One region of the Yersinia canariae genome, then DNA from elsewhere that is predicted to be linked to it. Evidence: predicted binding sites of a transcription regulator. Region 1 holds the regulator's gene; the other holds the start of a gene.

Region 1 (4,200 bases):
CGGTAATCGACTGAACGGGCAAGGCGTGTCACCATCCGAAAATATTGATCCGTCCCCTGATTGACCAAATTCATGTTTTCAACCAACACACTGTTGGCATTAGAAGATTGTGTCAGTTGATTCAGTGATAACAACGTATAACCGGATACGCCCCCCCATAGCAGGCAAAATGCCCCAAGCACCCAAAGTAGTGCGGCCCTGATAGTTATATTTTTTAAAAACTGCATGTTCGTTCCCCTTATATATCGGATAGTTACCGTTAGAGACGCAGGTGTTATTTGATGACCGAAAAGCAATAAAGGACGCTCCATACAGCTAACGACAACTCCTTTCCCGGCAGACTTTCATCTGACGGTTTTCCCTCTGGCACCGCAAATTGCAACTTTCTCGTTACACTGAGGTTATCGGCAATGAGGTTATAAGGTTGAGTCACTCACAAAAATTTAATATCGCATAAACTTGATATCGGCCTGCCGAGGTTTTCTGGCATTATATCGCCCTATACATGTGTTATATTATCGGGCAGAGCGCTTGGTAATTTTCACAACTATTTGAATTAAAAAGGTATTAAGTTATATGGCAACTGTAGGCATTTTCTTTGGCAGCGATACTGGCAATACCGAAAACATTGCCAAGATGATCCAAAAGCAACTGGGCAAAGATGTTGCTGAGGTTCACGACATTGCCAAGAGCAGCAAAGAAGATTTGGAAGGCTTCGATATTCTGCTGATCGGTATCCCAACTTGGTATTACGGTGAAGCCCAATGTGATTGGGATGATTTCTTCCCAACACTGGAAGAGATCGATTTCAACGGCAAATTGGTTGCATTGTTCGGTTGTGGTGATCAGGAAGACTATGCTGAGTATTTCTGTGATGCGATGGGAACCGTGCGCGATATCATCGAGCCGCGTGGCGCTGCAATCGTCGGCCACTGGCCAACTGCGGGTTATCACTTCGAAGCTTCCAAAGGCTTAGCGGATGATGATCACTTTATTGGTTTAGCCATTGATGAAGACAGGCAGCCAGAACTGACGAATGAACGTGTTGAAGCTTGGGTAAAACAGATCAGTGAAGAACTGAATTTGGCCGAAATCACCGGTTAATTTGTCATGTGCCCTAAATAATTCGAGTTGCAGGAAGGCAACCAATGCACTTGTAGCTTGAAGAATGGCAGGTATATCGGAAACGCGAGGTTGATGTTAAACATTGCCGCGCGTTTTCGTTACCCCCACGCCACTCGCCCTACTCTGTTAACCCGCCCACAGATCCGCATCTTCATTCGTGCAAAATGAAAATAAACCGCTACAAATTTGTAACGTTACGTCTGGCCGCCATATACTTAAATGATGCAACAATCCCATTCATCAATACATTGCATGATTAATCTGACAAAGTGTGCAATTATATCTTTGTTAACAACCACGGTTTTCATTTGGGGCTAGCAGTTCTATAATGAGACGCAATTGAGAATATTGCGCCACGGATGTCATAGGCTGAACAGCCTTAATTTGAATCGATAGTAACAGGACTGAATCCGCATGACTGACAACAACAAAGCCTTAAAAAACGCTGGCCTTAAAGTAACACTGCCCCGGCTTAAGATTCTGGAAGTGTTGCAAGATCCGGCGTGCCATCACGTCAGCGCGGAAGATCTTTATAAAAAGCTGATCGATATCGGTGAAGAAATTGGTTTGGCGACGGTTTACCGCGTCCTAAATCAGTTTGATGATGCCGGTATTGTTACCCGCCATAATTTCGAAGGCGGCAAATCAGTCTTTGAGCTGACGCAGCAACACCATCACGATCACCTAATTTGCCTGGATTGCGGCAAAGTGATTGAATTTAGTAATGAATCCATTGAATCGCTTCAACGTGAAATTGCTAAACAACATGGCATTAAGCTGACCAATCACAGTCTGTATTTGTACGGCCACTGTGAAACCGGCGATTGCCGCGAAAATGAGTCTGCGCACGATAAAAGATAATGTAGCTTTATCGCATTGATCTTATAAAGATTTTTAGCACTGAACAGTATTACGGTTTTCTTTAATTCAGATAACGGCGTGCTATTGTCTGATTAACTTAGACCCATCAGCAAAATGGCCACCTTTCCCAGTCAGCAACCTGAGATAAACTCGGTCGGGAGTCAGGTGGTCATTCTTATTTATCTCCGATTACTCCCCCATAAATTTAAAGCAAAAAAAACCCCGGACTTGCCGGGGGAAAACCATCAACTCAACTTCACTTAATATTGTTTACCGAAAAACCCGGCAAACAGGAGTTAACATCAGACACAGCACTTTGATAGCAATAATCAAACTTTAACGGACTCCGCACGGCTACTGCGCTTACCATCCGGGCTGGAGGAGCGAATCAACACATCACCACTGACTTTAGGTTGTACTTTGGCATCATACTTCTGCCATTGCTTACCGCCATCGGTGGAATATTCAATAATCAAACCCGGCAAAGAAATGTTAGCCTCCAATACCCCTGCGACAACACGTGCTCCCGGAACCGGTAAGCGGTAGGCCACACCGGCTTTATCCAGTTTTGCTAATTCACGTTGGCCCATAATGTTGGCAAAACGCTGCCAATCCGTACTCAACGCCTTGGTATCAACCATGTGCGTTTCACCGCCTTTGTACTCACGGCCAGCTTTATAATCTTGTTCCCAAGACGCACGATGCCAGGCACGCTCAGCCAGTGGTAATACACGAGGGAAAATCATGTATTCCATCTGTTCATCAGTGCGAACTGTTTCATTCCACGATTGCCCTGAAATGCCGTGCACGCCCGGCCAAGGTTTATCACTTTTAGCACTGAAGTGATTACCGTCGCGGTCGACCGAGGTTTCAGCATTTTGCGGCATATTATCGGGTGCGAAACTAAAGACCTTCGCTTCATCGTTAAAGCGAGTGGCCCAGTAGTAACCGCGTTCATTTGGGTTAACTTCATACGGCATATCGAAATAAACGTAGTCTGGATTGGACGCGACCACTTCATAACCTTTATTTGCCCAATCATTGATTGAGTCGGCACCGCCCCAGTAGAGGGTATCCCAGAAGTTAACGCCAACACGTTTGGTGGCAAAATCTTTCGCATCCTTGGCATCTTTAAGGCCATCTTGCCAGGCTTGCATTTTTTCAATGCCGTGAGCATTCACCAGCTTGCTAACTTCAATAGCAAAGTGGCTGGAAAGGTGCTCAACATCCTGAATTTTCCCTTGTTTGACCATATCCTGACAAACCTGAGATTTGGCCCACGGCTTATCTTCCACACTCTTATCAATAATGCCTTTACCCGGCTCAATCGGGCCCTTTTTGTCCTGGAAACCCGCGCCCAAACGGATGTTCTTCGCCTCATCACCACCGAAATGCCACGTGGTCAGCGGCATCCCCGCTTCTTTGTGCATCTGGGCCATTTCGCCAATCACTTTGTCGACAAAGCGTTTTGAAGAATCCAAACATGGGTTCAGATAACTTTTGCGTTCATAGAACTGAACAGAAGTTGTTTGGGAATCATCGGTCGGGTCAATCAGGCGGAATTCGTTAGCTTCTTTTTCTTTACCCTGCTTCATCAAATTGTTGTAACGGGCTTCCATCGACACCACAGCCGCACGAGCATGCGCGGGCATATCAATCTCAGGAATGACCTCAATTTGGCGGGCTTTGGCGTACTTCAGAATGTCGATGTAGTCATCACGGGTAAAGTGACCAGAACCCAGATTATTACTCTCAGGGCCAGATCCCAATTGTGGCAGTAAGCAGGTATTTTCAGTTAAATCGTGACAACGCTTGCTCCCCACATCCGTCAGTTCTGGCAGGCCGGGAATCTCAATACGCCAACCTTCATCATCACTAAGATGGAAATGGAATTTATTCAGCTTGTAAGCGGCCATCTGATCGAGCAAACGCAGCACCGCATCTTTCGTTTTGAAGTTACGCCCAACATCGAGGAAAACACCACGATATTCAAAGCGCGGCGCATCTTTGGCATCCAATGTCGCAATCTTCTTGCTGCCATCAGTCGGCACTAAAGAAAGAATTGATTGCAGGCCGTAAAACACACCTGTTGGGTCAAAACCAATGACTTGCGCGCCCTTTTCGCCGATTTTCAACTCATATGCACCAGAAACGGCTAAATCACCTTTAAAAGCAGACGGCTGAATTAACGTTTTAATCGGGAAACCTGTTGCA
Region 2 (4,200 bases), 660 kb from region 1:
GTAAAAGACCCCGAGAGCCCCCGGTGAACTGAGCGGGTAATTATGAGCCGCCGGTAAGGCGCAGAGGTAGCGGGTGTGCTCATCGAGCTGACAGATTTCTGCACTGGCACGCACACTGTAGTAATAGTCATTGTGCGTGCGGGGGATCAATTTTGGCGTACCGGTACTGCCACCAGAAAGCTGGAAAAAGGCCACTTCATCGGCAGCTGACGGGTGAAATTCGTCAGTTTCCTTCTCTAATTCATCCAATCCATCGCCATACAGCAAAGTCTCCAGCGACTGGGCATAATCCGTATTTCCCGCCATGATCAAGAACTCCAGCATCGGCACTTTTTGCTGGAGCTGGGCGCAATAGTCCCCTTCGACAAACAGGTTATGACCGGCATGTGCAATCAGCAAACGCGGTTGGATCTGTTCAATATAAGCATTTAATTCCAACCGATTATGGCTGAACAATGCATTGACCGGCGCCACACCGATTTTCAACAGCGCGAAGTAAACCAGATAGAATTCAGCACAATTGGGCAATTGAACCAATGCCGTATCACCACAGCGCAAGCCCAAATGAGTTAAGTGCGCAGCCAACCGCTGTGCCGCCTGCTCAAACTGCGCATAACTTATGTGGCGCTCACCACAAATGATGGCCGTCGCCGCCGGCCGTATCTGGCATTGGCGTGACAAAATCTCAGTCATCGGCTGAGCAGTCCAATACCCTTTCTCGCGATAGCGGCGAGCAAACTCCTCCGGCCAACGGGTAAATTCAATACTCATAGCAGCGCTCCTGGTGGGGTGATGGCAATAGCATTGAGCATGGTGCCCAGCTTAGCTTCAGTTTCTCTCCATTCCGACGCGGGTTGCGACGCCGCAACAATGCCCGCCCCCGCAAATAACCGGACTTGTGTGGGATGTACAGTGGCGCAACGGATAATCACCGCCCATTCACCATTGCCCTGCTCATCACACCAACCCACAATTCCGCTGAATAAGCCCCGCTCAAAAGGCTCAAGTTGTCGAATTAATTGGCGGGCTTTTTGCGTCGGTAATCCACACAATGCCGGGGTGGGATGTAACAGATTAGCCAGTTCCAAGACTCGCATTTGCGGGTTTTCCAGCTCACCACTGATGGCAGAAGATAGGTGCCACAATGCAGCGGTGTTAATCAATGAAGGCTGTGAGGGAATATTCAACTGGGTGCAATAAGGTGTAAGTAGGCGGCGGATTTCATCGATAACCAGTCGATGTTCATATTGGTCTTTCTCTGAGTCCAATAATGCCTGGCTGATATCCAGATCATCTTGCGGGTCGATTTGGCGTTTCGCGGATCCTGCCAGCGGATTGGTGTAAACCCCGCCGCGATGCTTACGAACCAATAATTCAGGGCTGGCACCCAGCAATACGCCGCCATCCGCAAGGGGGACTCGGAAATGATGGGCGGTGCTGTTTTGGATCAGTAAATGATTCATCACCTGATCACTATCAACCGGGGTCTCAGTATCAATTTCCAGAATACGAGAAAGAACAACTTTATGGATTGCCCCGCGCTGACACGCGGCAACGGCCTCGGCAACAATATGTTTGAACTCATTTTCATCCGGCAGGCTACGTATGGCGCGGGTCGTCACGGGCTGGCGATCCTCAACACGCGCGGCATCCACCAGGTGTTGCCGGTCACAAATCTGATAACTTTCGGGAATAAATAAGCACGACGCCTGACTGGCATCAAAAGGTATTGCCCCGACGATGATAGGCTGTTGTTGCCCGGCATCACGTGCCCGCTGAAGCGCAGTTTGCAGGGCAGATTGCAGTGAATGGTTATGGCCAGCACGGCCTTGTGCTGCTTGATTAATTCGTTCGAAGATACCCTGAGTTTTGATACTCTGGTGTCTTGAAGTAAATAAAAATGTCGAGGATACGGCTGAAAACGGCGAATTAACGGGCATTTCTTCAGAGCTGCCATGTTCTTCAGAGTTGCGGTATCGCACAAAGACCTCCACTGCGATGTAAATAGTAATGATAATTACTATCATTCCTTTTTGTGCGTGATAAATTACGACTAACCATTCGCATTGTCAATCAATGTAAAGATATTATTGATAAAGCTTACTTATATATCCCCGCCGATATGGGGTCTTAAAATAGAAAGAGAAAATGCCGTTATGTCCTTTTATATCAGTAACTTTCAACATAAAGCATCGCGTTTAATATTGATGAGTCTGGGAATTTTTGGCCTCATTTTCAGCTTGTCTGGTTGTAAACCCGCAGAAGAAACCACCGGTGAGCAAGCTCCATCATCCAGCAGCGAAAACACAACCGCATGGACTCGCACAGTAGAAACGGCGAAAGGCCCGGTAACATTGACACATCAACCAATGCGGATCGTGTCCACAAGTATCACCATCACCGGGACTTTGCTGGCTATAAATGCTCCTGTGATTGCCAGTGGGGCGACGGTGCCTGATACCACAGTCGCTGACCATCAAGGTTTCTTTACACAATGGTCAGATGTTGCACAGGCCAAAAAACTGGTGCCGATGTATCACACCGAACCCAATGCCGAAGCCGTCGCGGGCATGAATCCGGATGTCATTATTATTTCTGCCACCGGCGGGGATTCAGCATTGAAGTTGTATGACCAACTGTCAGCTATCGCACCGACATTAGTAATCAATTATGATGATAAAAGTTGGCAAGAGTTAGCTGTCGTACTGGGGAAAGCGACCGGACATGAAGCCGATGCTCAGCAAGTTATTGAGAAATTCGCCAATCGGCTCAATGAGGTAAAGCAGAACATTACGCTGCCACCGCAACCTGTTTCGGCGTTTGTCTATCAAGCTGCGGGTAGCACGGCCAATTTGTGGACAGAAAATTCGGCGCAGGGGAAATTGTTGCAGGAATTAGGCTTCACACTGGCGGAAATCCCTGATGCAGTGAAGGGCAATACCAGTATGGGGCACCGCAAGGATATCATCCAACTGGGTGGGGAGAAGCTGGCGGAGGGCCTGAATGGCGAGACTATCTTGCTCTTTTCCGGAGACCAGCCGGCAATTGACGCACTGAAAAGTAATAAGTTTTTAGCTCATATTCCCGCAATTGAACACGAACGAGTTTATGCCGCTGGCTATGATACATTCCGGTTGGATTATTATAGTGCGAGTAATTTGTTGGCACGGATTGAGGGGATGTTTAAGACAACACCTTAATAATTGTACTTTTTTACAGTGTCGGCGCTGGTTTCTATTGATAATCGTTTGGTTATCACCTTAATTTTATCGTCTCAACCAAACTGGGGCGATAAGTAAGGGCATCCGCGAAGTGGGCAAGTGATACATGCAAAGTGCGAGATTGCATAAGGGGCCATGCTTATGGCCCCCCTTTGTCGATGAGTTCATCGGCAGCTATGTTAACCCGGCAGTTTAACAACCGCCCGTGTCACTTAATCAACTGAAAGCTGAGCCTATCTAATCCACCATTTCCTCAGCTTTATGACTCTCATTACCCTCATCAGAAACCTCATCGCCCATCGTCGCACGACGCAATGTCCCACCACAGACGGCAATAACACCGCCTACCGCCGCGGCGGCCATGCCGAAGGTCAAGGCACTGAGCGCTGGGGCCATGACTCTCGCCAATACACCTAATCCCAATGCGCCGAATGATTCACCGGCAACAAACTGCACATTCCACAGACTGTTGACCCGCCCTAATAGAGCATCCGGTGTATGGGTTTGCACCAAAGTATATTGCAACAACCCACTGATAGACCCCAAATAGCCGTATAGCAACAAACCGGGCAGCGCCAGATAGAAATTATGCGTTAGTCCTAATGTCCCAATAGCTAAAAAAGCAGCAATTGAACTGTACATCAGCACCATTCCGGGCCGCCGAACCTGATTAACCCAGCCACTGGTAAAAGCGCCAATTGTCGCCCCGAGCGGCACCACGGAATACATCAAACCAATCTGTGACGCCCCCACGTGATAAGTGCTCTCCGCCAAGGCCGGGAACAAAATACGAATAGCCCCAATCATGCTGACTAATGTCCCCAACAGCACCACGGAACCCACGACTTTATGCTGCAATACGAATGAAATCCCCGTCGCTAACGCGCGTAAAGGGTGTTCGTGCTGGCTTATCGTCGGTTTCATTGAGGGCAAACTCAACAGCGGTAGCAATGTTAACATCGTCCCCACCGCAGCAATG

What was found. The regulator Fur, encoded in region 1, represses iron uptake genes when iron is present. The targets are predictions, from matches to a motif close to ATAATAATGAGAACNACTATCAA.
Positions count from the first base shown of each region.
Region 2: the regulator Fur is predicted to act here: its motif matches at 2,005-2,027, upstream of F0T03_RS18165 (isochorismate synthase).

Region 1 is NZ_CP043727.1:3,293,229-3,297,428, forward strand. It holds gene F0T03_RS15245 (methyl-accepting chemotaxis protein) at 1-227, opposite strand, end outside; gene fldA (flavodoxin FldA) at 577-1,104, shown strand; gene fur (ferric iron uptake transcriptional regulator) at 1,540-1,986, shown strand; gene F0T03_RS15260 (beta-N-acetylhexosaminidase) at 2,316-4,200, opposite strand, start outside.
Region 2 is NZ_CP043727.1:3,948,378-3,952,577, forward strand. It holds gene F0T03_RS18160 ((2,3-dihydroxybenzoyl)adenylate synthase) at 1-771, opposite strand, end outside; gene F0T03_RS18165 (isochorismate synthase) at 768-1,940, opposite strand; gene fepB (Fe2+-enterobactin ABC transporter substrate-binding protein) at 2,157-3,200, shown strand; gene entS (enterobactin transporter EntS) at 3,459-4,200, opposite strand, start outside.